Regions from separate parts of the Rossellomorea sp. RS05 genome, predicted to be linked through region 3. Evidence: riboswitches for the same ligand, from Rfam matches in the RefSeq annotation. Region 3 holds a riboswitch; each other region holds the start of a gene.
What was found. A riboswitch is a leader RNA that binds a small molecule or an ion and turns the genes downstream of it on or off. The one in region 3 is predicted to bind S-adenosylmethionine.

Region 1: another riboswitch for S-adenosylmethionine. It lies ahead of ABJ225_RS04575 (DUF2292 domain-containing protein); the one in region 3 lies ahead of ABJ225_RS14965 (homoserine dehydrogenase).
Region 2: another riboswitch for S-adenosylmethionine. It lies ahead of ABJ225_RS07755 (methionine ABC transporter ATP-binding protein); the one in region 3 lies ahead of ABJ225_RS14965 (homoserine dehydrogenase).
Region 4: another riboswitch for S-adenosylmethionine. It lies ahead of ABJ225_RS20840 (methionine ABC transporter ATP-binding protein); the one in region 3 lies ahead of ABJ225_RS14965 (homoserine dehydrogenase).

What each region holds. Positions count from the first base shown of each region.
Region 1 is NZ_JBDKWY010000001.1:883,205-890,603, reverse strand. It holds gene ilvA (threonine ammonia-lyase IlvA) at 1-1,013, shown strand, start outside; gene ABJ225_RS04580 (SDR family oxidoreductase) at 1,272-1,976, shown strand; SAM riboswitch class I at 2,250-2,354, shown strand; gene ABJ225_RS04575 (DUF2292 domain-containing protein) at 2,471-2,584, shown strand; gene ABJ225_RS04570 (phosphoadenylyl-sulfate reductase) at 2,684-3,382, shown strand; gene ABJ225_RS04565 (inorganic phosphate transporter) at 3,396-4,457, shown strand; gene sat (sulfate adenylyltransferase) at 4,480-5,619, shown strand; gene cysC (adenylyl-sulfate kinase) at 5,629-6,222, shown strand; gene ABJ225_RS04550 (nitrite/sulfite reductase) at 6,235-7,399, shown strand, end outside.
Region 2 is NZ_JBDKWY010000002.1:12,977-20,375, forward strand. It holds gene ABJ225_RS07740 (M20 family metallopeptidase) at 1-588, opposite strand, end outside; gene ABJ225_RS07745 (MetQ/NlpA family ABC transporter substrate-binding protein) at 611-1,435, opposite strand; gene ABJ225_RS07750 (methionine ABC transporter permease) at 1,450-2,100, opposite strand; gene ABJ225_RS07755 (methionine ABC transporter ATP-binding protein) at 2,090-3,121, opposite strand; SAM riboswitch class I at 3,213-3,318, opposite strand; SAM riboswitch class I at 3,402-3,505, opposite strand; gene ABJ225_RS07760 (ABC transporter substrate-binding protein) at 3,978-4,886, shown strand; gene ABJ225_RS07765 (hypothetical protein) at 4,900-5,316, opposite strand; gene ABJ225_RS07770 (hypothetical protein) at 5,372-5,611, opposite strand; gene ABJ225_RS07775 (hypothetical protein) at 5,629-6,015, opposite strand; gene ABJ225_RS07780 (nitroreductase family protein) at 6,370-6,912, shown strand; gene ABJ225_RS07785 (hypothetical protein) at 7,234-7,383, shown strand.
Region 3 is NZ_JBDKWY010000005.1:256,471-263,869, forward strand. It holds gene ABJ225_RS14950 (DUF5068 domain-containing protein) at 93-1,337, opposite strand; gene ABJ225_RS14955 (M3 family oligoendopeptidase) at 1,730-3,433, shown strand; gene ABJ225_RS14960 (DUF2254 domain-containing protein) at 3,507-4,892, opposite strand; SAM riboswitch class I at 5,122-5,226, shown strand; gene ABJ225_RS14965 (homoserine dehydrogenase) at 5,332-6,573, shown strand; gene ABJ225_RS14970 (aspartate kinase) at 6,598-7,399, shown strand, end outside.
Region 4 is NZ_JBDKWY010000012.1:61,598-68,996, forward strand. It holds gene ABJ225_RS20815 (glycerophosphodiester phosphodiesterase family protein) at 1-39, shown strand, start outside; gene ABJ225_RS20820 (FtsX-like permease family protein) at 360-2,876, opposite strand; gene ABJ225_RS20825 (ABC transporter ATP-binding protein) at 2,873-3,556, opposite strand; gene ABJ225_RS20830 (sensor histidine kinase) at 3,647-4,642, opposite strand; gene ABJ225_RS20835 (response regulator transcription factor) at 4,642-5,322, opposite strand; SAM riboswitch class I at 5,583-5,687, shown strand; gene ABJ225_RS20840 (methionine ABC transporter ATP-binding protein) at 5,757-6,770, shown strand; gene ABJ225_RS20845 (methionine ABC transporter permease) at 6,760-7,399, shown strand, end outside.

The DNA.
Region 1 (7,399 bases), on a different contig from region 3:
GAAACCATGCCCAGGGAGTCGCCCATTCCTGTCACCTTTTGCGAAGCCACGGAAAGATCTTCATGCCGACCACGACCCCGAAGCAAAAAGTGGATCAAGTGAAGTTCTTCGGCGGAGAACATGTGGAAGTGGTCTTGACAGGTGATACATTCGATGATGCTTATGAAAAAGCCATTCTATGCAGCGAACAAGAAAATCGGACGTTTATTCATCCTTATGACAATGAAGATGTGATTGCTGGCCAAGGGACAGTGGCAGTAGAAATCCTCAATGATTGTAGCGAACAGATCGATTACCTGTTCGTCCCGGTCGGTGGAGGCGGGTTGGCTGCGGGAATGGGGACGTTCCTGAAGAGTGTTTCGCCCGATACATTGGTGATTGGTGCTGAACCATCGGGCGCTGCCGCCATGAACGAGTGCCTGACCCAGGGCAAGCATGTCACCCTTTCGGATATCGATCCCTTTGTAGACGGTGCCGCAGTTAAGAATGTAGGTGAAATCACCTACAGGATCTGCCGGGAGGTATTAGATGATCTGCTTGTGGTGCCTGAAGGAAAGGTATGTTCAACCCTCCTCGAACTCTATAATCGCAATGCGATCGTTGCAGAGCCTACTGGTTCGCTCTCACTCGCAGCCCTCGATCAGTATGCCGATCAGATCAAGGGGAAAAACGTGGTATGTGTCGTGAGCGGCGGCAATAATGACATCGGCAGAATGCAGGAAATCAAGGAACGATCGATGATCTTTGAAGGATTGCAGCATTATTTCATCGTTCATTTCCCCCAAAGGGCCGGAGCCCTCAGGGAATTCCTCGATGAGGTGCTTGGACCTCATGACGACATCAACCGCTTTGAGTATACGAAGAAAAACAACAAAGAGAGCGGACCCGCACTCGTTGGAATCGAACTCAAGCATAGGGAAGATTACCCCGGACTACTTGACCGGATGAATCAAAAAGGATTTGCGTATCAATGTGTCAATCAGGATAAGACGCTGTTTCAATTATTGGTGTGACAACAGGATCCCGGAAAGCCCAACGGCCGTCCGGGATTCTGTTGTATCTGTATATACGCAGTGAAAGATGATTACGTGATCCTGGCGCTCACTCAACACAAATACGCTCATCCGTAAGGGAGATGCAGGAACATTCCATAATATGCCGAATTGATACGTAGAGTGGTTGCAGTCGAGTGCAGCCCACTGAATGAACAACCATTCACAAAAGGAGTGAGCAGAACGTGACCAATATAAAAAGGGTGGCCATCGTCACCGGTGGAGCTAAAGGAATCGGAAAGGCTTGCACAGGAAGGATATCAGGTTGCAGTACTGGACACGGATGACGCAGCCCCTCGATTGATGGGGGAAGACGCACGAGGGGGTGGACCACTTCTGAGAGTCACGGATATTTCCAAATCGGATGATGTAAAGGGAGCCGTGGCGGAAATTGTTGGATTCTTCGGACGGATTGACATCCTCGTGAACAATGCAGGCGTGATCAGGGAAAATCTTCTTTATAAAATGTCCGATGGGGATTGGGATACGGTCATGGACGTCCATCTGAAAGGAGCGTTCCTCATGACGAGGGAGGTCCAAACCTTCATGGTCCAGCAAAAGTACGGGAGGATCATCAATGTATCCTCCACATCTGCATTGGGGAACCGTGGACAGGCGAATTATTCCACTGCCAAAGCTGGCCTTCAGGGGTTGACGAAGACGCTTGCCAGCGAGCTCGGTCCTTACGGGATCACCGCAAACGCCGTGGCACCAGGATTCATTGAGACCGATATGACGCGCCAGACCGCCGAGCGTATGGGTGTTCCGTTTGACGAATTGGTCAGCATGAGTATCAGTCAAATACCGGCCAGGCGAAGCGGTCAGCCTGAAGATATCGCCAACGCCGTTGCCTTTTTTGCAGATGAACGCTCATCATACGTGAACGGTCAGATCCTGTACATTTCCGGCGGGCCGGCTTCCTAATCAATTATCCAAGTATGAAAAATCGTGGCTGCCTGATCACGTTTTTTTTGTTTGCGGACACAGCCTACTATTGTTTGGATGAATGGAATCAAGAATTTGGATAGGCCCACAAATAAAAAATGGTGGTTGAATCGTATTTCTCTGAATACGTTGTGTTAAGGGCCTGGAAGAAATGAGTTTGTGAAAAATAGTTCAAATTCATTATTCCTATAAAAAAAGTCGGATTGACTTATCTCAATTATCTGTTATTATTTTAGTTATTCAAATGAATATAACTTATCCAGAGTGGTGGAGGGAACTGGCCCGATGAAACCCGGCAACCTACATAATGTAAGGTGCTAACTCCAGCAAAATGGGACTCATTTTGGAAGATAAGGTTCGATACCTGAACAGCTTTCCGAAATGGGGGGCTGTTTTTCCATGGACCCAGATGTTGTAAACGGGGGGGGAAGTCGATGAACAAGAAGGATAAGCAGGAAAATGAGGCGGAATGGATGGATACGATCAATTCCATGCTTGAAAACATGGACTTCGGTTCCATTACGATCGTGGTGCAAAACGGTAAAGTCATTCAATTAGAACGGAATGAAAAAGTACGAATCAAATAATCATGCTGACTAGAAAAACTAGAGGCATTCATCCGCAGGTTTTATTTGACTGCGCATGAATGTCTTTTTCTTTTGGGCATGAGGAAAGCGGTGATCAACGTGTTGACACACGAAAATTGGAAAGAACATGATCAGGACTTCGGGGTTGATCCCACCTACAAAGGGGCCCTGAACGTCTTGGAATGGGCATATGGGCATTATGGTGACAGGATTGTGTACGCATGCAGCTTCGGAATCGAGGGAATGGTCCTGATTGATCTCATCTCTAAGGTGAATCCCAGTGCAAACATCGTCTTCCTGGATACCGATGTCCACTTCAAGGAAACGTACGAGACAATCAAAAAAGTGGAAGAAAAGTATCCTTCCCTTCAAATTGAGATGAAAAAACCTGCGCTATCCCTCGAGGAACAAGCAGCACAATTTGGGGATCGGTTATGGGAAACGCAGCCGAATCAGTGCTGTCAGATCAGGAAGCTCGATCCGTTGAAGGAGGTGCTTTCAGGCGGGGATGCCTGGATTTCAGGGCTCAGGCGCGAGCAGTCCCCGACGCGGAAGGATACACAGTTCATCAATAAAGATGACAAGTTCAGTTCCATCAAGATCTGTCCATTGATCCATTGGACATGGAAGGATGTATGGAGATATGTCCATAAACAATCCCTTCCATATAATGTGTTGCATGATCAAGGCTACCCGAGCATCGGGTGCTCCCATTGTACATCCCCTGCTTATGATATGAATGATTTGAGATCAGGCAGATGGACAGGCAAAGGCAAGACGGAATGCGGGCTACACTAGGAGGGTAGACATGCTGGAAATCATCGCCATCATCATCAGTTTATTCTTTGCCATGAATATTGGGGCAAGCGGCGCGGCTGCCACAATGGGGGTGGCTTACGGATCGGGTGCCATCAAGAAAATGAAAGTAGCCCTTGTCATCTGCTCCATCGGGGTCCTTGCCGGTGCAGTCCTCGGAGGTGGTGAGGTAGTCAAAACCATCGGGTCGGGAATCATTCCATCAACCATCCTGACGTCCAAGTTAGTGATCATCATTCTTTTATCCGCTACTTGTTCCCTTTTCATTGCCAATCTGATGGGAATCCCGCTTTCGACAAGTGAGGTGACGGTCGGGGCTGTGGTGGGAGTAGGGGTAGCATATCAGGTTCTATTCATTAAATCCCTGCTGACCATCATGTTGTTTTGGGTGATTGTCCCGTTTACGGCGTTCATTCTTACATGGTTGCTTGCTAAAGGGCTATATGGGCTCGAAAAGCGGGGGTGGACATTCAATCATACATGGATCGGGTACGTTTTGATTCTCGCTGGCTTCCTGGAGGCCTTCTCTGCGGGCATGAACAATGTGGCCAATGCCGTCGGTCCCCTGGTTGGGGCCGGCATGCTGAAAGCGGGTCCGGCCGTTTGGGTGGGAGGAGCGTTTGTCGCAATAGGGGCACTTTTATTGGGTGCTAAAGTAGTGGAAACGAACGGCAAGAAGATCACCCGGTTCACCAAGCCAGAGGGGATCCTCATTTCTAGTGTAGGAGCCGGTCTGGTGATCACAAGTTCGATCTTCGGGCTTCCCGTACCCCTGGTCCAGGTGACGTCTTCTTCCATTATTGGACTTGGCACCGCCAGGAACGGAAGGGAAGTCATCCAGAGCGATATCGTGAAAAAGATCGTGAAGATCTGGATCGTCTCACCACTTGTGTCATTGAGTATTTCGTATTTCCTTGTAAAGCTTTTGGTCGACTATGACATTTATTCCATCATCATCCCCGTTTCGGTCATGATTGCGACGATAGGGGCATTATCCTTGATGAAAGCAATCCGGAAAGAAAAACGGGCCGTTCATGAAGATGGTGGAGGAATCTGATTGTATTGAAGGAGGAAACATAATGAGTTTAGAACCACATGGAGGAACACTGATACGATCATTTGCACCTGAAGAGGAAGTGGAGATCATCAAGACGGAGATTCCCCTCGATGAGATTTCATTGAGCGATCTCGAATTGATAGCGATAGGAGGATACAGTCCCATAAATGGCTTCCTGCAAGAAGCAGACTATAAGAGTGTTGTCGAGAATCTGAGGCTTGCCGATGGGACCGTCTGGAGCATCCCGATCACCCTGCCAGTGGAACAGGAGGTTGCAGATCGCTTAACGGTCGGGAGTAAAAGCAGACTGGTATACGACGGGACAACGTACGGATCGATCGATGTAAAGGAAATCTTCACCCCTGATAAAGAAAAAGAGACGCTGCTCGTTTATGGAACCACAGACCTTGAGCATCCCGGAGTCAAAAAGCTTTTCCACCGTGGCCCCATCTATGTGGGAGGGGAGATCACCCTACATAAGCGCTTGAATAAACCCTTCGAAGCTCACACATTCGATCCTGTGGAGACGAGAGCGGCTTTCAAAGAAAAAGGGTGGAAGACGATCGTGGGATTCCAGACCAGGAACCCGGTTCACAGAGCTCATGAATATATCCAAAAGACGGCTCTAGAAACAGTGGATGCCTTATTCCTCAATCCCCTTGTCGGAGAAACGAAGTCAGATGATATTTCGGCTTCGATCAGGATGGAAAGTTATGAGGTCCTTCTCAAAAACTATTATCCTACGGACCGTGTGTTCCTGGGGGTATTCCCGGCAGCTATGCGTTATGCAGGACCTCGCGAAGCCATTTTCCACGCGCTGGTGAGGAAAAACTATGGATGCACTCATTTCATCGTGGGACGTGATCATGCCGGGGTCGGAGACTATTACGGAACCTATGATGCACAGAAGATCTTTGAGCAGTTTAGCGAGAATGAAATTGGCATCGTACCATTAAAATTCGAGCACAGCTTCTACTGTCAGAAATGTGAAGGCATGGCAACGACCAAAACGTGCCCCCACGGAAAAGAGGACCGGGTCATTCTGTCGGGAACGAAGGTGCGCGGCATGCTGAGGGCAGGGGAAGTCCCTCCAAGCACCTTCTCGAGACCAGAAGTCATCAAGGTGCTCATCGACGGATTGAAGAAGGAAGAATCACAGTAAGGAGGAGAAATCATGTCTGATATCGTCTGGCATGAAAGTGCCGTAAAAAAAGAAGACCGCCGAAATAAAAATGGCCATGGCAGCTTCATCCTTTGGTTCACAGGGCTATCTGCCTCCGGGAAGTCATCGGTTGCCAATGCCCTGTCCCATCGACTGTTCCAAGAAGGAAAGCAAGTGTATGTACTCGATGGAGACAATGTCCGCCACGGATTGAATGCCGACCTCGGCTTCAATGAAAGGGATCGAAAAGAAAATATCCGCAGGATCGGTGAAGTATCGAAGCTATTCGTGGACAGCGGTCAAATCGTCCTCACCGCTTTCATCTCGCCTTACAGAGAAGACCGTGCCGTGGTCCGCAGTCTGGTCGGTGAGGGAGAGTTCCTTGAGGTCTATGTTCATTGTCCCCTTGATGAGTGTGAAAAAAGGGATCCGAAGGGGCTATACAAAAAAGCAAGGAATCAGGAGATCCCGAATTTCACAGGCATCAGCGCCCCTTATGAGGAGCCGGAAAATCCTGAAATCACGTTGAACACAAAAGAACATTCGGTAGACGAGTGCGTTGAGCAGATTTGGAATCATCTTCAAGTCAAACAATTGATCTAAGGAGTGGAGAGCATGGCATATCAGAAGCACTGGGAACAAAATGAGAAATTGAATAAAACCGAACAATGGAAGCTTGAGCGGGATGGCTTGACTATATTGGAGGATATCCCTGAATACGCAAAAAATGGTTTTTCATCGATCCCGAAGGAAGAGTGGGATAAGTTCAAATGGGCAGGCCTGTATTTGCAACGTCCAAAGGAAGATGGTTATTTCATGATGAGGGTCAATGTCCCTTCTGGCATCCTTACCTATGATCAAGCCGTCGAACTTGCAGCCATCTGTAAAGAGTATGGTCGTGATGTGTATGACATCACGACGCGACAGGCAATCCAGTTCCACTGGCTTAAAATCGAACAGATTCCCGACATCTTCGAGCGTCTTGAAAAAGTCGGCCTTTCCTCCGCAGGTGCTTGCGGTGACATCACAAGGAATATCGTCGGTAATCCATTGACGGGTATCGATCCGGATGAACTGTTCGATACAAGGGAAATCGTGAAGGAAGTGTATGACTTTTTCCAGCTCAATGAGGATTTCTCAAATCTTCCGAGAAAATATAAGCTGTCCATCTCTTCGAACATCAACAATGCATCCAATGCTGAAATCAACTGTGCATCTTTCGTTCCTGCCACCAAGGTCATTGAAGGCAAGAAGGTGGCAGGATTCCACCTGAAGGTTGGGGGCGGACTATCTGCCAGACCATTCCTTGCCGAGACGCTGGATGTATTCATCGAACCTCATCAGGTAAAGGACGTAACGATTGCTGTAACCACGATCTTCAGGGATTTTGGATACAGGGAGAAGAGGCATCTCGCCCGTTTGAAGTTCCTCGTTGCCGACTGGGGACCTGAAAAGTTCAAGGAAAAACTACTGGAGTATGTCGAGCTACCTGATGGTGGGGAAGATGCCGTAACGGGATGGAATGCAGGCTACTTTTACGGAGTAAAGCCTCAGAAGCAAGAGGGGCTGAACTATGTGGGACTGAATGTTCCGGTAGGCAGACTCAGTTCCGACGAAGTGCTGGAGCTTGCAAGGATATCAAAAAAATACGGGAACGGGGAACTGCGAAACTGCAATTCACAGAATCTCATCATTCCGAATATCCCGGATGAGCATGTGGACGCCCTGTTGGAAGAAAAAATCTTCGATAGAATTTCCACGAGCCCGTTATCCTTTATCG
Region 2 (7,399 bases), on a different contig from region 3:
GCCGTGATGGGGAGACCCCGCCGCATGGGCCGGTTTCCCAATGTATTCAAAGTCCAGGGGATCGACGGCGAGGGAGTTCGATGTGATCCGGGTTGAGTTAGCCGGATGCACCATGAGGGCGGCGTCGATCCCCTCAAGGAGTCCGTGCTTGACGAAGCTTCCCTTGGCGCTTCCATTGGGGCCGCCTTCCTCGGCGGGTGTCCCGAAAACGACGACTTCTCCGCCGGTTTCGTCGATTACCTTGCTGAGGGTGATGGCCGCCGATACGCTCGTCGTGCCGATGATGTTGTGTCCGCAGGCGTGACCGAGGCCGGGAAGGGCATCGTATTCGGCGAGGAACGCGATTGCCGGGCCGGGTTTATCCGATTTCCGGCGGGCAAGGAGGGCGGTCTCATGTCCCGCCACCCCGCGTTCCACCGTGAATCCTTCCGACTCCAGAAGCTCGGCGTGGGTCTTCGAGGCAAAGAATTCCTCGTTGCCGATCTCAGGACGGTCGTGGATCGAATGACTGATTTCGATGTACTTTTCCTTATTTTCCTCAAGGTTCGCGATGATCTGATCTCTCAATGTGTCAACGACGGTACTCATTTCCATTCCTCCTCTGGGTTGTTTATTCTCCGATCTTGCTCAGTGGGACGAAGGTCGGGATCGTGCTTCCGTTGTATTCTTTTTCAATGAAGTCGGCTGTGTCTTCTTCCTGGTAGAGCTCGACGATTTTCTTGAGTGTTTTGTTGTCCTTGTCTTCTGTACGTGCGGCGATGATGTTGATGTAAGGTGTAGCCGTGTCATCTTCGTGGAAGATGGAATCCTTCACGGGGTTGAATCCGGCGTCGACGGCGATACCATTGTTGATGATGGATGCAGCGACATCAGGCAGGACGCGCGGTGTTTGGCCGGCTACGACCGGAACGATCTCGATGTTCTTCGGATTCTTTTTGATTTTATCCAGTGAGCCGTTTCCGTCGAAGTCTTCAGGCAGCTCGATGAGGCCTGCTTCTTGAAGGAGGAGGAAGGCTCTTCCCATGTTGGTCGCTTCGTTCGGGACAGCAATCTTGGCGCCATCCGGGATGTCATCTACTGATTTATATTTCTCAGAGTAAAGGCCGAGCGGAGCGATGACCGTGGTACCCACCGGTGTGAGATCGAGGTCATGCTCTTTCTTGAATTCGTTGAAATAAGAGATTGTTTGGAATGCGTTGGCATCAAGCTCGCCTTCTTCAAGGGCCAGGTTCGGCTGGACATAATCGGAGAAGCGGACGATCTCGATGTCGATGCCTTCTTTCTTTGCTTTCTTCGCGACGAAGTCCCAGATGCGGTTATCGGAACCGCTGACTCCGATCTTGACCTTCGTTTCGTCTTTGCTGGCGCTTGAGCTACAGCCTGCAGCGAACCCGCCGATTAGTAGAATGAGTGATAGAATGATCCATTTCTTCATGTTGTATCTCCTCGCTATCTTCTTCTGATTTTTTTCGATACGAAATTACCCGATGATTGCAGTCCCTGTACAAGGACGATGAGTATGGCGACGGTGATGACCATGACCCAGGTGTCAAAGCGCTGGTAGCCGTAGGTAATGGCGAGATCCCCGAGTCCGCCTCCGCCGATGGCGCCTGCCATGGCCGATGCCCCGACGAGTCCGACGGTGGCGATGGTGAGGCTGAGGACGAGGGAGCTGAGCGCTTCCGGGACGAGGAAGCGGAAGATGATCTGGGTGGATGTCGCCCCCATGGATTCCGCCGCCTCGATGACGCCTTTGTCGACTTCAAGGAGGGAGTTCTCAATCAATCGTGCAATATACGGTCCTGCATAGAAGACCAGTGGCACGACGGCTGCGGCCGTTCCGATCGATGTTCCCACAATCAAACGCGTGAGGGGGACGATCGCTACCATCAGGATGATGAATGGGACGGAACGGAAGATGTTCACGACCCCGTTCAGGATGGTGAAAATAAAGGCATTCTCCCATAGATGACCCTTCCTCGTGATGACGAGAAGTACCCCGAGGGGCAGCCCGATCACGGTGGAGAAGAGGAGGGAGAAGCCGGTCATGACCAAAGTTTCAATGAGTGCATCGATGATCTGCTGTGAATCAACTAGCATGTGGTGCGACCTCCTTCACGGTGACGTTTTCTCCATTCATGACAAGCAGTGCACGGTTGATCTCGCTCTCGGAGCCGATGAGCTCGACGATGAGATGACCGAATGGTGTGCCCTGCAGCTCTGTAATATTTCCGAACAGCACGTTTACATCGAGGTCGAAGCGCTTCGCCACTTGTGAAAGGAGCGGCTGACCCGATGAGGCGCCGACGAAGCGGATCTTGTAGATCCGTCCCGGTGCGTTTTCCTTCTGCACAAGCTCGAGGACCGATTCCGGGATGGAGTCGTTCAGCACGGAGCTCACGAAGTTCGCCGCCGTCTCGGTCTGAGGGGAGGAGAAGACGTCGAATACGGATCCGGACTCGATGATCTTCCCGCCTTCGATGACCGCCACCCGGTCGCACACTTCCCGGATCACCGACATCTCATGGGTGATCATGAGGATCGTGATGTTGTACTCACGGTTGATCTTTTTCAGCAGCTTCAGGATCGAGCCTGTCGTCTGCGGATCGAGGGCCGATGTCGCCTCGTCGCACAGAAGGATCGACGGCTGCGTGGCAAGGGCACGGGCGATGCCGACGCGTTGCTTCTGACCGCCTGATAATTGATCTGGGTACTGGTTCGCTTTATCTTCAAGACCGACGAAGCTCAGCAGCTCTGTCACCCGCTTTTGGATCTCAGCCTTGGATTGCTTCGCGAGGATGAGGGGCATCGCCACATTGGCGAAGACCGTCTTGGAATTCAGGAGGTTGAAGTGCTGGAACACCATCCCGATCTTCCGCTTCACCTCGCGCACGTCTTTCGGTGAAAGGGCCATGAGATCCTGGCCGTCTACGATCACCTTCCCCGAGCTCAATCGCTCCAATCGGTTCACGGTGCGGATCAGCGTACTTTTCCCGGCGCCGCTGAATCCGATCACCCCGCATATTTCCCCCTGCTCAACCCGCAGGTCGATGCCGTCGAGGGCCCGGACTTCCTTTCCGCCGCTGTTATATACTTTCGTGGCGCTTTTGAATTCAATCATGTTCGTCATGCCTCCTGGTGGTTAAAAATAAAAACCCTCTTCCCGAGGTCTCGAGAAGAGGGCATGGATTCACACGGAATCAATGGGTCCCTTCTCATCTCCCAGGCGCGTTGCCTGCTGGAATTGGCACAGTACTTTGTGGAAAGTCTGCTGCCGAAGCGTCATCGGGCCAGTCCCTCAGCTTCTCTGGATAAGAAATTATTCAATTAGGGTAAACAAAAGGCCCCTTCCTGAGACAGGAAGAGGCCGGAGATCCATAAGGAAAGAAAGATCCGTACTCTTCTCATCTCTCAGGCGTCCGCCTGTTGGAGTTGGCACAGTGCTCAAGTGAGCCCGCTGCCGAGGTATCAAAGGGCCAAATCCCTCCACCTCTCGTGATAAGAAGTTGTATTTGTTTAACGTGAGCCCTATTCTACGCCGGACTTTTTCCTGCGTCAACACCCTCTGACAGAAATGAGACAGGCTGGAAGAAGTGGAAATGGGGTGAAAATAGGTCTATGGATTCAAAAGAAAGAAAATGAAAGCCTTTTATTTTGATGAGGATAATCGGAAAACACTTCTTTTTAACTAATTATTTATTTTTTATAAAATGAAGGATGGCCCTCCAACTAATCCGATGAGTGCAATGAAGCGGAGATGGCTCGACTCCTGCGGAAAGGCGGGCAGGTGAGACCCAGCAGGCGCAGCCGATGTGGCTCACCGCACGCCCCGCGGAAAGCGAGCCATCGCAGCGAAATGGAGCGGAACTCTTCCAATCTAAGAAAATTGTGGAACATTCCATTGACAATCAGCCTCCTCCCCCGTAAAGTAATAATTGAAAATGATTCTCATTATCAAGAAATGAAAGGGGAACCACATGAAAAAAGCATCGTTCTTTACCATATTGCTGGTCTGTCTGCTCTTGGCGGCATGCAGCAGCGGAGAAACAAAAACGGATTCGTCCAAGGAGGAATCATCGACATTTACATATGAATCAGAGCAGGGACCGGTGGAGGTGCCGAAAGAGCCGAAGCGGATCGTCGCCCTCACCAATGGTCCGAATGTGATTTCCCTCGAAGGGAAGCTCGTCGGAATCGATGAGTGGACCGAGATGAACCCACTCTTCACCGACAAGCTGAAAGATGTGGAAGTGGTGGGTGACGATCAGCTCGAGAAGATCATCGAGCTCGACCCGGACTTGATCATTGCCGGAAGTCAGACGAAGAACCTCGATAAGATGAAGGAGATTGCGCCAACCGTCGCTTTCACATGGGGGAAACTGAATTACATCGATCAGCAGATCGAGATCGGCAAGCTGTTGAATAAGGAGAAAGAAGCGAAGGAATGGGCGGATGACTTCCAGGAGCGTGCCGCGACGATCGGGGATGAGATCCGCAAGAAGATCGGCGACGACGCCACGGTATCCGTCATTGAAACCGGTCAAAAGGAGCTCTATGTCTTCGGGAACAATTATGCCCGTGGTTCTGAGATCTTGTATCAGGCCATGAAGCTCAACATGCCGGATGCCGTGAAGGATAACGCCTTGGAAACTGGGATTCACGTCATCTCGCCGGAAGCGGTAGGAGACTTCACCGGAGATTACCTCGTCCTGAGCAAGAATCCCGATGTGGACAATTCGTTCATGGACACGGATACGTGGAAGAACATCCCGGCCGTGAAAAACGGTCATGTTATCGAGATCAACAGCAAGGAATCGACGTACAGTGACCCTGTGACACTTGAGCATCTCTTGAAGACATTCGAGGATGGCTTTTTAGGAGAGTAAGGGGCGGAGGGGGTCATTCTGTGACCCCTACCGATTCCGGACGAAGAAAATGAAGGATGAAAGCGCCAAGAACAAGGGCAAGCTGAACCACACTGGCGATCAAGAGCTGTACCGATGGTAAGTACCATTCTCCCACGGAGAGAGTGGCACCGATCGTCGCAATGAAAAGAAGGGCGCCCATGAACAGGGTCGAGAAGAGAATCTGCCGGTCATACCGGATGAGCCCTCTGATTGCTACTACCGCATTTCCCAGTCCGAAGACGATCATGCCCACGATCGCCATAGCCATCCAGCTGTCAAAAGGCAGATCTCCTGCCCACTCTGGTGGGAAGGTTGCAAAGATCCCTTTACCTGAGATCATGGAACCACCGAGATAAAAAGCACCCATGCTCAGGGTCGCATTGTACACATTCATGATGTTTTTCTTCAAAATAAAGCATTCTCCTTTGTGAGAGACTCGCCAACGAGGGAGTCTCTTTTTTATGTTAAGGCATGGATGAAACCGTCCATTCGATCAATCCGGTCAAGAGGACCAGGAAGACCATGAAGGAACTGGAGACGATGACCGCCATATGTTTCGTTTTGAAATAGAGGACGAATCCCCCTGCGATCAAGAGGAGCCAGGCAACCATCCCGGCGATTGAAAACAGGGCAGGCGAGTTGGCAATCCATAGGATCGTAATGATCAGGTGGAGTGCCACGAGCACCCAGGCAAAAAGTTTCATGTAGGTTAACGCTCCTTTTACATACTGGTAATACCGTTGATGAGGATGACGAACATCAGGGTGACACCCGACAATGCACCGACGGGGAAGGCGAAGCTCTTATTATGCCTTAGTTCATAAAGGCTGGCAGCCAGTCCTGCTGCGCATAACACACCCCATATAGGATTGAAGATAGCCTCGGCCACTTCGTCGGAAAACCATTCATAGCCGCTTGAAAGCCAGAAAATCCAGTGAAGGATCAGGAGGCTCAAAACAATATAGGATAATTTCCTAGGAGGCCTGGTGTTTGTCTTCCTCACCATGAGCGCTGTCATGATGGAACCAAATACGATCAATCCAATAAATAATAGAAAAATAATCATGAATCCGATGATGTTCACGTCCATTCCGTTGAATTTGTACATGTAGAATCTTGGTAAATGATTTCTATGACATGATTGTATCGGATTATTTATTGCAAAACAATAAAAAGTTTTTCTTTTTCAATAATAATTTGCTGTTAAATCTTCTGATATACTTCCGGATATGGTCACCATGAGCAGGCAGTATGTGATAGAACCCACTATCTATGTTCTCAGTGTCCGCTTATTGCGTGAGGAACACATACGCGAACATAGAGAGAAACTTTCGGTACGATCCAAAGGATACGCAGCACTTTTTTACCTATTAAGGGGACTCCTTTCCTATAGAAAGATTGCAATTGAGAGTGAGAATTGTTATCATTTAGATGAGAGATAAGCAGATAAGGAGATACAATCATGACAAACATAGCTAAAACGATACGCGAACGCCGCTCCATAAAAGCCGGCTACATCGATAAAGAAGTCACACAGGAAACGGTGCTGAACCTGTTGGAAGATGCCGTCTGGGCGCCGAATCACGGACTCCGTGAGCCGTGGAGATTCATCTTCGTACCGGCGGATGAGAAGGAAGGATTCGTAGAGGATCTCGTGAAAACCTTCCCGCCCGATATGAGGGACAACCGCCGCAACTACTTCAGCCAGCCTGCGGCGATCCTCGTCGTCGTCATGACCGAAGACCCCCGTCAGAAGCAGTGGGACGAGAACTTCGGAGCCATCGGCGCCATGATCCAAAACTTCCAGCTCCTCGCCTGGGAACAGCAGCTCGGAGTAGTGTGGAAAACAAATCCTCATATTTATGATCCGAAGGTCCATGAATTGCTTGGTGTCGAGAAAGGAGAACGGATTGCCGGTTTCTTGCATCTCGGGTACTTTGATGAGGTGCCACCAGCGAGGAAGAGGACACCGATTGAAGACAAGTTTTCCGTTTACGGGAAATGATGTAGAAGAAGGGCTCACCGGGGTCCTTCTTTTTTATGGGGTGAATAAGACAATCCGCATCTGGCATATCCTTTGAAAAAACAGGTGTGTGATTATGGGGATGAAAGCTCAGCATCAAGTGATCTTCTGCGCCATCCACAGTTCGAGTATCAAGAGATTTCTTCTCCTGGACTGTTTGGCGGGGACGGGTTTTTATTACTTGGGAAAAGTGATGTCATCAAGCGTATACGTTGGGATAGCAAGTAGCGTCATTTGTACCGAAGGCATCAAACGATTGCTTCGAAGTAGATAAAAAATGCCAACCATTTGAGTGGATCTCAGATGGTTGGCATTTTATTTGTAGGGTTCTTGAATAGAAGCAGCTCACCGGATGAAATGGGTCCGATCGCCAAGAAGTATAAGAAGACGTTGAAAGAGGCGTTGTTGTTAGGTCCTTCTTTCATGCAGGTGGATTGGTTGAGTATTCGTTGATGGGTGGGGTAGAGTG
Region 3 (7,399 bases):
AGCGCTTGCACGGAAATCATGAGCGCTATTAAGAACCTATACTGATCGTGTTGGTCCGTAAATGGTCCCTTTTCGTTTTGTGACTTTTTTCATTACTTTGGCACATCAAATGAAAGTTCTTTCTTCAACAGGTCTTTTCCATCTTGATTGGTGAGGTGGGTCAGTCGGAAGGTGAAATCTTTCGCTTCTCCGTAGTCGCTCTTTTCCTTCATGAGGTAAACGAGGTACTTCTCACCGGTTTCACCAGGCTTGATGCTTCCTGTATCAAACGCAAGGGAACCTTCATCGAGGTATTGTACCTTGTCGGTTGATAGGAACGTGCTGAACTGGTCGAGTGTAATGTCGGCATCTGTGTTGTTTTTCACTGTCACTTTGACCGTGGCAGCCACGATGTTTTCGTCACCGAATCCTGTGAAGGCATCTTGGTAGCTTTCCGTAGGCGTCAGCTTCGTGAACTGCACGCCATCGAGTGTGACGTCCACCTTCTCACCGGTTTCGGTTTTACCGATGGATTCATTTTTTGCTAGCATCTCTTTTTCTGCCACATTATCTTTCAGGATGCTGTCAGGGTAGAATTCCTTTGAAACAGCCGTTTGCTTTTCGGCATTTTCTCCCGATAGGGGAAGATCAAAGACTTTTTCATCGCTGACTTTCTCCGAGAAGTCCTTATCGGCAGAGCTTTGGGCGACGCGGAACTTCACATTGGCATCCTTGAGGGTCTCGTATTCCTCTTTCGTCAATATGTATTCGAGTATGCCTTCTTGCTTCTCGCCCTTTTGGTAGTGGGCGGGATCATCAACGGTTCCGTCCATCTCCGGGTGCAGCCTGACTTCCCTTGAGTAGTCGAGCTTCATCATATGCGTATCGAACTGATCCGTTCCGAGGATATCCGGGTTGTTGAAGTAGAGATCTCCATTGGTTTGATTATCGATGCTTCCATTCATGGATACGATATACGCTTCATCTCCATCGAACTCACCAGCAGGTGCATTACTGACGTGAACCACTTGATAACGGTCTACCATGAAGGACATATTATTTGATTTCAATTCTATGCCGGGCTCATCGTTTTCATAGACGACGTCCAGGGTGGCGTCTGGAAGATTTGCTTCGAGATCAGGATTGATCAAGCCTGATTGTGATTGGGTGGAAGAGGAATCCTTTTTCTCGAGTTTTGCTCCTGAAGTCTCTTTCTCGGTTTGTTCCTTCTTTTCTGCTTTTTGTTCGGATTTTTTATCCTCATCTGTTTTCTTTGCTGCCGTGTCGCTGTTTCCACATGCGGTGGTCAATGCGAGCATACCGGCGATCGTTCCTGCCAAGATCCATTTCTTCTGCATGCTATGACTTCCTTTCTAGTTTGAACCTTTAACAGTATAAGGGAAATCTCCAAATTCTATCAATCACCATTATTCATTCTTTGCTTGCTCTCTCATGAAAGAATAGGTACTATCACCTTGATCTTGATTGAGGAAAAAAGTCCTTATCATCAAAAGGAAGAAGAAGTTGGGATTTTGGAAGAGAGATGGAATCAATAAGGATAACGATTCCATATAAATCCTAATAATGGAATAAATGTGATAGTGAAGATGATTTCCCTTTTACTACCTTTACTTGGTTCTTTCGATCTGTTTTTTCCCATATCTGTCATTTTGTAAACCAGGACGGCCGAAAAGTTGAGTGTGTATGGATTTTAATGGTAAAATTAAGAGAGTTAAAAGGGGGAGAGAAGATGTCAAAGGTGTATGTAGAAACCCATGATATGAGAAATATAGAAGCGATGAAAACGAGATTCGAAGAGTTTCTGGCGGCTCCGTTTCATAACGCCGAAGAGGTGGAAGACTGGCTGAAACAGGTATCGGATTATCAGGATGAACTTCGGGAAGCCCTTGATGGCCATTACATCGATTTCCAGACCCACAATCAGGATACAGAGGTTCAGGAAACGTATCAGTTCGATCAGGAGCATGTGCTGCCCCTCCTTAAGAGGTATGAAGCGCAGCTGGATCAAAAGTTGTTATCGAGTCCACATGAATTGGATAAAAACGTATATGGACGCCTTATCAGGAGTAAACAAACGGCTGCAGAACTCTACAGGGAAGAAAATATTGATCTTGAAGTAAAGGAGGACCGGCTTGCCACGCGATACTTTGAACTGACGGGGGCTCTGACGGCAGAGTGGGAAGGAGAGCAACTGACGATTCCCCAGCTGTTTCCCCTGCTCGAAGATCCGGACCGGACGAAACGGAAAAAGGTCTACGATCAACTATTCGGAGCCCTCGGTGGGGTGGAAGAGGAACTACAAGAAATCATGGATGAGCTCATGGTGATCCGCGAGCAGAAGGCTGCCAACAGCGGTCTGGCGAACTACCGGGATTATATGTTCAAGAAATATAATCGTTTCGACTATACACCGGAAGACTGCAAGGAGCTGGCGGATTCGATCCGTGAGCATGTTGTGCCGGCAATCGGAAGGATCTTGTCCAAAAAAACAGAAGAGTTGGGCGTGGAATCCATCCGTCCATATGATCATAGGGCCGTGCCGCTGGATGAAGAGCCCCTGCGACCATTCAAGACAGGTGACGAACTGGTGGAGAAGACCGGACGCGTATTGGGAGAGATTTCTCCTCGATTTTCTGAACTTCTCCACCTGATGGATACGAAGGGGCTGTTGGATCTTGAGACGAGGAAGAATAAGTCCCCGGGAGGTTTCTGTGAATCGCTACCTGTTTCCGGTCTATCGTTCATTTTCATGAATGCCTCGGGCACCCATGGGGATGTGACGACTCTGATCCATGAAATGGGGCACTGCATCCACAATGATTTCAAACGGACTCTCCCCCTTGCTTTTGACCGGGCGACCCCGATGGAATCGGCTGAGCTTGCGAGCATGGGAATGGAGTTATTGTCCATGGATCACTGGGATCATTTTTATTCCGAAGAGCAGGTGCGTCAGGCCAAACTTGATATGCTGAGGGACATCATCCAATTCTTCCCGTCAGGAATAAGGGTCGATGAGTTCCAGCACTGGATGTACGAGAACCCTGGTCATTCCAAGGAGGAGCGATCAGAGGCGTACGGAAGGATCGTAGACAGCTATCTGTCGTCGGAAGAGGATTGGAGTGGGTATGAAGAGGTGAAGAAGAAGCAGTGGCTCTTTGTCCTTCATATTTTTGAGGTCCCTTTCTATTACATCGAGTATGTCATCGCCCAGCTTGGGGCATTGCAACTCTACCGGATCTACAAAGAAGACCCCGCTCGGGCAATCGAAGGGTACAAGGAAGCGCTCCGTCTCGGGAATACGGCTTCTCTATCCGATGTGTATGAAGCGGCAGGACTATCTTTTGATTTTTCCGCTGATATGATCAAGGGGCTTGTGGCGTTCGTGGAAAAAGAGATTGATGAACTTGAAGGATCCATCGTGAAGAATTCATAACAAAAAGAACCCATCGGATGCGGGCTTTACGGCTTCCAATGGGCTCTTTTTGTATTCGTACGAGAAACATCAGTTATACGTTCCGATTGGCATCGGGATAAAATCTATGGTGGATGTGTTGGTACTCATCAGTATGACCGGTGATTTTGGCAAGGATTTTCAGTTCGGTGAGCAAGAAGGTTTTATCCAGTTCATAGATCACGGATTCTTCTATATGATCGATGGTGTTGGCGGCGAAGTCCCACAGGCATTGATGCCGTTCGCGCGGAAGGGTTTCTGAAAGACGTGAAAGAGCCTTGACGATATCAGTGATGATCAGGTGGTTGCCCCTGGCATAATGCCTGACGTATCCGAATCCGCGATACAGGTAATAATCAAAGTCTTCAATCTCGAGAATGACCCTAACATCCTCATCATCGTCAATTAAATAAGGAGAGAATGACAGATGATGATTGATGGTGAGCATCAGATCCGTAATCTGGTGAATGGTATTGGATGCTGTTTTTGGATCATCATTGCCTAGAGATTTAATGGCCACCTCTGCCAGTTTATGCATTCCCATTTGAAGATCCTGAATTTCCGTTTCTTTATGTCCGATTTCAATTAGAGCTAGATATTTTTCCATATCGACTTTTTTTTCATCCGCACCGTAAAGGCAGATAATGTCGTTGCCGCAGAGGACGAAATCGCCGATCTTGAAGTGCAGACGTACGATGATCCCATCCTCCCGAGCTTTCTCAATCATGGAATGAAAGTCGATAATCTGTACGTAGCCAGAAGCCTTTGCTTTGACATTCAGGCACTTGCTTTCATCCAGATCGAACTGGGGATGATCATCCTTTGTCCGGTGGCATTCCAGATCTTTTTTCAGTGTTTGATTGATCATGACTTCGGATACCTTCTTCATGTTGTAGGTGATATTATGGACCTGCATCCACGTAGAGGCGTGGTTGATGAAGAAGATGAAGGTGATGGCCGCAATGAAGGCAACGATGACGGTCAAGACGGGTGCGGCGGTGAACATTTCTTTCTTTGAACTTCCGATGAAGAGGAAGATGAATAGTACAAAGACAAAGCTCCCATTGAAGATGCCGAGAGCATGCTGAGTCTTTTTATCGGAAATGAAATTCAGCAGCATGCGGGGCGAGAACTGTCCACTGAATGTCGTAAGGACGACGAGAAGGGAGTTCAAGGTAAAGGCGCTCAGAGTGAGGACCCCGCCGATCAGGGTGCTGACAAGCGTCCTTGTGACCGATGCATTCATGCTGAAGAGCTTTGGTACATAATGAGACAGCTCTACTTTCAGATCTAGGAACAAGGTGCATGCCACAAGCAGCAGGGACAGGCAGATGTAAAGGAAGGGCATGAACCAGATGGTGAGCTGGATTTCGTGAGCCCGCTGTCTTTTGGACATGAGCAGGTACTTTTGGACGTCATTTGGCAGGAATTTCTTAAACATGGTGTAACCCGATCCTTTCTGAATGGTGTTGAGTAGTCATTTGTTTCCCTCCATGTGCGGGTTAAAACGTATTTTGAGGTATTTTAAATAAATCTTTTTTAGCCCTGTTTTTAAGGGGTCGAAAAGAGTCTAATTATCAGAAAAGATAAAAAACCTATTGACGTAAAGCCCTGATCCCCTATATAATCCTACTCATACTTATTGACTGAACAAACCAGAAAAACACACACTCTTATCTAGAGCGGCGGAGGGAATAGGCCCGATGAAGCCCGGCAACCTGCAATCATGAAAGGTGCCAATTCCTACAGATCGATGGTGATCTGGAAGATAAGGGGAGGAGCCTGCCTGATAAGCCCTCTTCTTAACCATAAGAAGGGGACTTTTTTGTTTCCCCTGCCATCTTTCAACCAAGTCATTCAACCCTTTAGGAGGAAGAAACATGTCAGAATTGCACGTAGCACTACTCGGATTCGGAACCGTCGGTCAGGGAGTATACGAAGCCCTGGACACACATCGCGAAAGGATCAAGGATATCACGGGAAAAGAGGTGCGGATCCGTGCCATCTTGATCAAAGACCCATTAAAGGAAAGAGAGATTGATCCAAGCATCAAGGTCACGACGGACTTTGACGAAATCCTGGAAGATGAGGGCATCGATGTCTTGTTTGAAGCGATTGTCGGGGAAGAACCTGGTTACACCTATCTCACCAAGGCCATCGAACGGGGGATCCATGTTGTAACGGCCAATAAGGCGATGTTTGCCTCGAAGGGTGAGGACCTTTTGACACGTGCGCGTGAACGGGCAGTCGCAGTCGGATTTGAAGCGACTACGGCAGGAGGACTTCCCATTATCGGTGCCATCAGGCAACTTCTGAATGTGAATGAAATCACACATATTCAAGGCATATTGAATGGGACCTCCAATTTCATCCTTTCCCAGATGAGGAAAGAAGGCTTGTCCTTCGAGCGGGCCCTTTCTATTGCTCAGGAAAAAGGATACGCAGAAGCAGATCCCACCAGTGATGTTGGAGGACAGGATGCCTTCTATAAGCTCATGATCCTCAGTCGAGCAGCCTTCCATTGTCAGCCCGACTGGGAAGCGGTCCCGAAAAAAGGGATCACGGATCTAACCAGCGATTGGTTGCAGGCCGCTGAATCCTTCTCCCTCCGGTTCAAGCATGTCGGGTCAATTCAAAGGGACAGGGAAAGCATAAGCGGGGTAGTGGAACCCGTATTGGTGAAGGAATCCCATCCTTTTTATGGAGTGGAGAATGTTGAAAACGTTGTGTCTGTAAAAGGGAGCCTGGTGGGAAGGGTCACTCTTTCAGGACCGGGAGCGGGTAAATTACCTACAGGAAGTGCGATGGTGGAGGATTTTCTCTCACTGATCGAAGGAAGATACGCATCTTCCGAGACGCGTGCCAGAATAGGAGTCGAATCCCTTTCCGGCCGTGATGGTGAATGGGTGGTGAGGACTCCGGATGAGGCATTGCCGGAATGGGTCGACCGCTTTGATCTGTTGGACCGCATCACACTGAGTGGCCACCTGTATCTCTTCATCAGAGGTAGTGAAGAAGAGTTGAACGCAGTGCAGCAAGCAGATGAGAGGCTGCAGCCCTATCCTGTCTTGAAGGAACTTCCCCTCGAGTCCAGACTGAAAAGGGAAGCATCGGTACGTTAACTATTTACGAAAGAAGGGGACATGGTGGAGATCATCGTACAGAAATTCGGAGGCACCTCAGTGGGATCGGTGGAAAGAATCAAACGGATGGCCCAGCATGTCATCCGTGAGAAGCAAAAGGGGAAAGAAGTGGCCGTCGTCGTGTCCGCTATGGGTGACACGACCGACCATTTGACGAAGCTCGCGGGGGAAATCACGGCCCATCCACCGAAACGGGAAATGGACCTCCTGTTATCCACTGGTGAACAAATCACCATTGCCCTGTTGACCCTGTCGATTCAAGAGGCGGGATTCAAAGCCGTCTCCCTTACTGGGCGACAAGCGGGCATCAGAACAGATGGCGTCCATGGGAAGGCCAGGATAAAAGGGATCGACCCATCCCGGGTGCAGGATGAGCTCCGTAAAGGAATCATCCCTGTGGTGGCGGGATTCCAGGGATTCACAGATGCCTGTGAAATCACGACCCTTGGAAGGGGAGGTTCCGATACGACGGCGACGGCCCTTGCTGCAGCCCTTGGTGCGGAGCGCTGTGATATCTATACGGACGTAGATGGGATCTATACGACCGATCCCCGGGTTGTCCCTGCTGCGACGAGAATCCCACATCTTACCTACCGTGAGGTTCTCTGTCTCGCTGATTCCGGGGCAGCTGTCATCCATCCCAGGGCCGTCTTTCATTCAAAAAAGAGCAGGATTCCATTCCGTATCCTTCCAGGCTTGATCAAAGGCGAGGGAACACTCGTGGATGACCACATTCATATCACTGATCGGGGCCCTGTCGGAGTTGCGTTCAAAGATGAGGTCGCCTCCATCAGTATGAAGGATG
Region 4 (7,399 bases), on a different contig from region 3:
AATGTGGTGTCTGAGCCGATTGAGGTGACGGTGAAGTAAGGATATGTAAGCAAGAAGGAGGTTGGGACAAAATTAACCAAGTCCCATTTAATGAATAGACAATCAGTGTAGGTTCTTACTACCGCTCATGATTTCCGTGCAAGACTTCGCTTTCCGCGGGTAGCCCGTGAGCCTCCTCGGCAAGCCTGCGGGGTCTCACATTAGCTACTCTTCCCGCAGGAGTCTTCGTCTTGCACTCCAATCAACCGCTAGAGACAATAAAATGGTCATGTTCATGAAATAAATTAAAAACCCGAATTCATTTGCATCACAGGCAAATGAATTCGGGTTTTACTATGGCTAACAGCCGATTTTTCCTATTAAATGTTTTCCTGCTTCAATCCGTCGATGATGTTCTGTTTTTTGATCTTCCCTGTGGAATAGAGCATGGCGGATCCCACGATTGCAAAGATGGCAACGACCACGAACAGCACGCTCATCCAAGGAGGGGAGAAGCTGTATTCAAACGATTCATTCAGGGCCATATGCATGAGATACATGGCTGCGAACCCGATTGGCAGACCATAAAGGAGCGATTTCAAGCCATAGAATATGCTCTCATAATGGATCATCTTATTGAAGCCCTTCGGCGTCATGCCCACAGATTTCAGCATGGCGAACTCACGCTTCCGTAGTGAGATGCTTGTCGAGATCGTATTGAAGATATTCGCGATCGAAATGGCTGAAATCAGAGTGATGAATCCGTAGGCGAAGATGGAGACCAGAAGGGAGAACTGTTCGTTTTCTTCCTTCATTTGCGTGATGTTAAATACCTCAACGTCTCCGCTTTTCGACTCATCGATCGCCTCCTGGGTTGCGGAAGGATCAGAGCTATTCAGATAAAGGAAAGGGATGGAATTAGTTGAGCCGGTTTCCTTTTGGATTTTCTGAAGTGTATCACGGCTCATGATCAGGTTTAGACCATAACCGACTCTGATTCCCATTGGTGCCTCTTCGGCTTCTCCGTCGATATTAATGGATCCAACTTTTTCATCTTCCTCACCGTTGAAGTCATACAAGTCCAGCTTCTTCGTTTTTTGAAGATCCAGTGCTTCCGATTGATAGAATTTGCGATCTGATCCCTGATATTTAAGCATGTTGATTACAACAACCCCGTCAGGATCGACTTTACTACCGGTTTTCTTGAGGTACTCCTTGAAATCTTCCTCGTCAAGGCCATGCAGCTGGAGGTTATACGCATACTTCCCATCATTTAAGTTCGCATGGTAATCAGGATCTTTCTTTAATGCCGATGGAACGTCCTTACTGGTTAGCCAGCTTTGGAACGAGACATATTCCAATAAGACGGAATCTGTGACGTTTTCCGCATTCACAAATGGCTTCAGGCTTTCAAGGTTGTTGGATGGACCAGTGAGTTGTATGTCAAAATCATAGTTCTCCTGTGTCATGCCCGCTGATTTCTTGATGTTGTCAGTGAAAAACGATACCGAGAGAAACAAAATGATGGAGATGACGAGTGAGAATACAGTAGCGATGTATCGCTTCTTGTTCCGTTTCAGATTTTTCAACCCGATTTCTCCCTCGATGCCAAACATTTTTCGGGTGAGTTTAGATGTTTTTACGCTACGACCGCTCATTTTTACATCCTGTGTCTGCCTGATCGCGTCAATGGCTGATACCTTCGACGCTCTTCTCGCAGGAATCAATGTGGAGATGAAAATGGTAATTATCGAGACTGCACATGCTGCAAGGATGGAAAATGGAGTAATGGAAACAGATATTTTTAATCCGTCTGCAAATACGTTCGTCAAAGTGGTATTCATGAACCAGAAGGTAACGGCCATACCACCAATTCCGGCAATCAGGCCGATCGGGATGGAAATCAAGCCGATGATAGCCCCTTCAAAGAAGACGGAGTTTCGTTTCTGGATCTTTGTGGCACCGACGCTTGAGAGCATTCCAAGGTGGCGGGCACGCTCCGAAACGCTGATAGCAAAAGCGTTATAGATCAAAGCGACGGAGCCTATCAGGATGATCCCAACAATGATGGAAGCCATTCCAAAAAGTGTCGCATTAAGGTTGTCGTTATTCGAAACCCCGTAATAGCGCAGAAGCTCGTGGTTGAACTCAACGGTCGTGATGTCATGTTTTTTTGCGAAGGCTTTTGCATCATCAAAGAGATTTTTGCTCAACTTTTTCTCCGTAATAAACGCCGTGCTTCCTGCCTGCTTATCGTCCAAGAAGCTGATCACCGTATATCCCGGAGCCCATGGGTATTCCCAATCAGGTTTATCAATGGTACCGACAATCGTGTACGAGGCTTTTTCCTTAGTGCGGAAATCCTCCTCGTCTCCATTGAATGAATTGTCCTGATAGAGAGTCATATCGTCCATTAACCGGTCACCGAGTTCGACTGATAATGGATCACCGATTTTAAGTTTGTTGTTTTTCTGGTTCAGGATCTCCTGTGAAACCACGACTTCCCCATCATTCTTAGGAAAGCGTCCATCTTTCAGCTTAATAGGCATTTCCTTCAGGCCTTTTTTATCCAATGAGGTGAAGAATAAGTACGGCTTGGTTGCGTTTGGGGGATCCTGAATTTTCGAATACCCCAGGTCTTTGCGAAGAAAAACACTATCCGTATTCTCTGCACTTTTAATGGCATCCAGCTGCTCCTGGTTGATGTCCTTGTACTGGACGTGCCATTCTCCGCCTTTATTGATGTTGTCCTGCTTCATGAGATCAAGGAAGGAGACGAACAGGGTCGAGACGGCGGTCACCATGGCGACGGAGATGATGACACCGATGATGGTGACCATGGTCCTGCGCTTGTTTTCTTTCAAATGTCTGAGGGTCAGTTTGTTTATGATATTCATGGACGGAGAACCTCATCTTTGGAGATCTTCCCGTCTTCGATGGAGATGACGCGGTCCGCCTGCATGGCGATGCGCTCGTCATGGGTGATGACGATCAGCGTCTGTTTGTATGTCTTGTTGAACATTTTGAGGAGTTCCATGATCTCCTCGGAGTTCTTGCTGTCAAGGTTCCCCGTCGGCTCATCGGCAAGCATGAGAGCCGGGTTGCTGATGAGGGCTCGGCCGATGGATACACGCTGCTGTTGTCCACCGGATAGCTGATTCGGCAGATGGCCGAGCCTTTCAGTCAATCCGAGTCTGGTTGTAATGTCATTGAGCTGCTTCGGATCCACTTTCTGCTTATCAAGAAGCATTGGAAGTGTGATATTTTCTTCCACCGACAGGATTGGGATCAAATTGTAGAACTGATAGATGAGCCCGATCTGCCTCCTTCTGAATATGGCAAGCTGGGTTTCATTCAAGCTGTACATATCGGTGTCGTTGACGAGGACGCGTCCCGAGCTTGGGCGATCGACTCCTCCGAGCATGTGAAGTAGCGTCGATTTACCAGAACCCGAAGGTCCGATGATGACGACGAATTCCCCTTGTTTCACTGTGAACGAAACATTATCGAGTGCTTTGACCGCCGTTTCCCCTTTTCCGTACACTTTAGACAGATTTTCAATTTGTAAGATATTCACAAAATTGTACCTCCAGTTGGTTGATGCTTTTAGTATATCTGCCTAAAATGACTCTTCCGTGACAGTGAAAGTGACAATTCTGTCACCTGGCTAGATGGTATGTTTGTAGATTTTGAGTGAGAAGGTCGTTCCCGCAGGGCTGCTTGATACTTCAATGTCACCGTCCTGGTTCTTCATGATGCTGTAGGCCATGGCAAGGCCGATTCCGACGCTGTCTTCCGTGGCATTCTTTCCCCGGTAGAAGCGCTTGAAGATATGGGGGAGGTCTTCCTTCGGGATCCCGCTGCCTTGATCAGTAATGGTGATTTCAGTGAAAAGGGCATTTTCCTGAGAGGCGATGGTGATACGTCCTCTCTCTGATGAGTGTTCGATGCTGTTTTTCAATATATTGATGATGGCTTCCTTCGTCCAGTTCCCGTCTCCAACAAATGAGGCCGGTTCGTCTTCAATCTGAAGTGTTACGTCCTTGATCTCCATGGGGATGAGAAGAGGGTCCACGGCATCCCGTATGAGGGCAGACACGTCCACATTCTCCTTCTTGAAGCGTGCCGTTCCCGCATCGATCTTTGAGAGTTTCAATAGGGAGGAGACGAGCCATTCGATCCGTTCAAGCTGGACCTGGATACGGCGTGTGAATTCCCGGCGTTTTCCTTCATCCAAGCCCGGATTCCTCAACAGGTCGGACATGACCATCATGGAGGTGAGGGGTGTTTTAAGCTGATGGGAAATATCCGAGATGGCATCGGTCAGTTTGAGCTTGTCTTCCTGGAGGCGTGAGCTGTTTTCCGATAGTCGGAGTGTCACCTTGTACATATCGGACTTCAGGATGCTGAGCTCCCCCTCATGGTTGTCCCGAACGTCGAGGGAGTAGTCTCCATTTGATATCTTTCGAAGGTAGTCGGAAAGCTTCCCGATTTCCCTGTAGCGCCAGGCTGTGTAAAGCATGAAGCTTGTGATGAGTAGGAGGGAGGTGACGGCTATGGCCACAGACGCTTGCAGACTTATGTAAGATGCGCAAATTGTTCCGATGACGGCGATGATCACGATCGTTACAAGGAACACCCGTATTTCTTTATTCCTCAGCATCAGCGGTCTCCTGCCTTATAGCCCATTCCACGGATCGTCTTAATGATACCGGGGTTCTGCGGGTCGTCTTCCAGTTTTTCACGCAACCGTTTGATGTAGACGGTGAGGGTGTTATCGTTGACGAAATCGCCTGCCACATCCCAGATTTTCTCAAGGAGCTGTGTACGCGTGAGCACCTGATCCTTGTGCTGGGCAAAAATCAGAAGGAGCCGGTACTCGAGGGCCGTCAGCTGGATTTCTTCGCCGCCCTTATATACTTTGCCTTCAGCCGGAAGGATCTTGATGTCGCCGAGTGTGAAATGGGCAGGCGTCTGCTTATCGTAGCGGCGTAGGACCGACTTGATCCGTGACATGAGTTCCCTGACACGGAACGGCTTTGTGATGTAATCATCTGCTCCCATATCAAGACCCATGACCACATTGACTTCTTCGTCCATGGCCGTCAGGAAGATCACCGGTTTATCGGTCTTTTTCTTTACGAGGGAGCACAGGTCATAGCCGCTCCCGTCGGGAAGGGACAAATCAAAGAGGAACAGATCAATCTCTGTCCAGCGGGTGTTGATCATGTCCTCAGCGGCAGCGACATTATGGCAAACAAATGTGCCGAATTGCTCGTTCTGCAGGGAGTATTCAAGTCCTGCTGCAATCGTCTTATCGTCTTCAACTAATAGAATATTCATAGTGACCTCCGGATCAATGATGATGTAAGCCTATCATATGGAAAATGGCAGGCTTCGTCAAAGTGGTGGCAGTATGAACAGGGACCAATGATTGGCGGAAATGAGCAAACCTTTCGAAAGGACCAAAAATAATTCGAGCCTAATCTTAAAGTGAAGGTAACGCTTACATGGTTTCCATAGGTGTGAATGGTAGTTGACACCCAACCAAATACCCATTATTATCTCTTATAGATGAAATCTTCAAAAATTATATAGTATTCAAATTATCAAGAGCGACCGAGGGATCAGGCCCTATGACGTCCGGCAACCTCCATATGGAACGGTGCTAATTCCTGCAGGATGGTTTTCATTCTGAGAGATAAGTCGATGATCGATATGCGATGCTTCTTTCAGCTGAAAGAGGCATTTTTTATTGGAAAAAGAGGTGAAGCGCAATGATCGAGATCAACCATCTTGTGAAAGAGTATAAAACGAAAAAGCAAACTGTGATCGGCGTCAATGACGTTTCCGTCAAGATTGAAAAGGGAGAAATCTTTGGAATCGTCGGGTATAGCGGAGCTGGGAAAAGCTCCCTCATTCGTTGCTTGAATCTGTTGGAGAGACCTACTTCAGGTGAGGTCATCATCGACGGACTGGACTTTACGAAGCTGTCTCCACGCGAGCTCAGATCGGCAAGGCAGAAGACGAGCATGATCTTCCAGCACTTCCACCTGATCAAGGCAAAGACGGTCTACGGCAATCTGGCATTCGCCCTGAAAGCGGCCAAGGTGCCAAAGGCTGAGATCCGGCCGCGTGTGGAAGAGCTTCTCGCCATGGTCGGCCTATCGGATAAGGCAGATGCCTATCCCGCTCAGCTGAGCGGAGGTCAAAAGCAGCGCGTCGGGATTGCCCGGGCACTTGCGAACAATCCATCCGTTCTTCTGTGCGATGAAGCAACATCCGCCCTCGACCCGAATACCACAAGGTCGATCCTGAAATTATTGAAAAAGCTGAACGAAGAGCTCGGACTGACCATCGTCCTCATCACCCATGAGATGGAAGTCGTCAAGGAAATCTGCGACCGGATGGCCGTGATGCAGGATGGACGGATCATTGAAGAAGGTCCCGTATATGATCTCTTCTCGAATCCGAAGGAGCCCCTGACCAGGCAGTTCATCGAGACGATCCTTCAGTTCGACCTGCCGGATCATTTGGCGAAGGCAAGGAAAGGGACGTTGATCAAGATCCAATTCAAAGGCTCCATTGCAGAAGAAAGCGTCGTGTCCGATGTCTTCCAGCGGTATCACGTGAAAGGGAATATCCTTCACGGGAAGATCGAATACATCCAGGAAGTGCCACTCGGGATCTTCATCATGGAATTGATCGGAGAACGCGCCGAAATCGATGCCGCCATCGAATTCATTACCCAGCGTACGCAAAGTCTGGAGGTGCTTGAAGATGCTGCCTGAAGCCATCATTGACATCTTGCCGGATCTGAATCAGGCATTTTTAGAAACATTGTATATGGTGGGGATATCCCTGTTGATTGCTGTTATCATCGGACTTCCCCTCGGAGTGCTTCTTTTCACAACGGATAAGGGGCTGTTCCTCGAAAACCGCTTCGTGAAATCCATCGTTGGATTCATTGTGAATATGGTCCGGTCGGTCCCGTTCATCATCCTTCTGGTGGCGCTCCTTCCTCTGACGAAGATCCTCACAGGGGATGTGATCGGACCGACGGCGGCTTCAGTCTCCCTATCCGTCGCTGGAATTCCGTTCTTCGCCCGGATCGTCGAAACCGCACTGAAGGAAATCGACAAGGGAGTCATTGAAGCATCGGTATCCGTCGGGGCGAGCCCGTGGATGATCATTAAGGATGTGCTTCTTCCGGAAGCCAAACCAGCTGTCATCCAGGGCGTCACCATCACGGCGATATCCCTTATCGCTTACTCCGCCATGGCGGGTACAATCGGCGGGGGAGGGGTCGGTGACCTTGCCATCCGGTTCGGATACTACCGATATGACAACACGGTCATGTTCACGACGGTGGTCGTCTTGATCTGTCTTGTACAAGTCATCCAATATGCCGGCGACATTT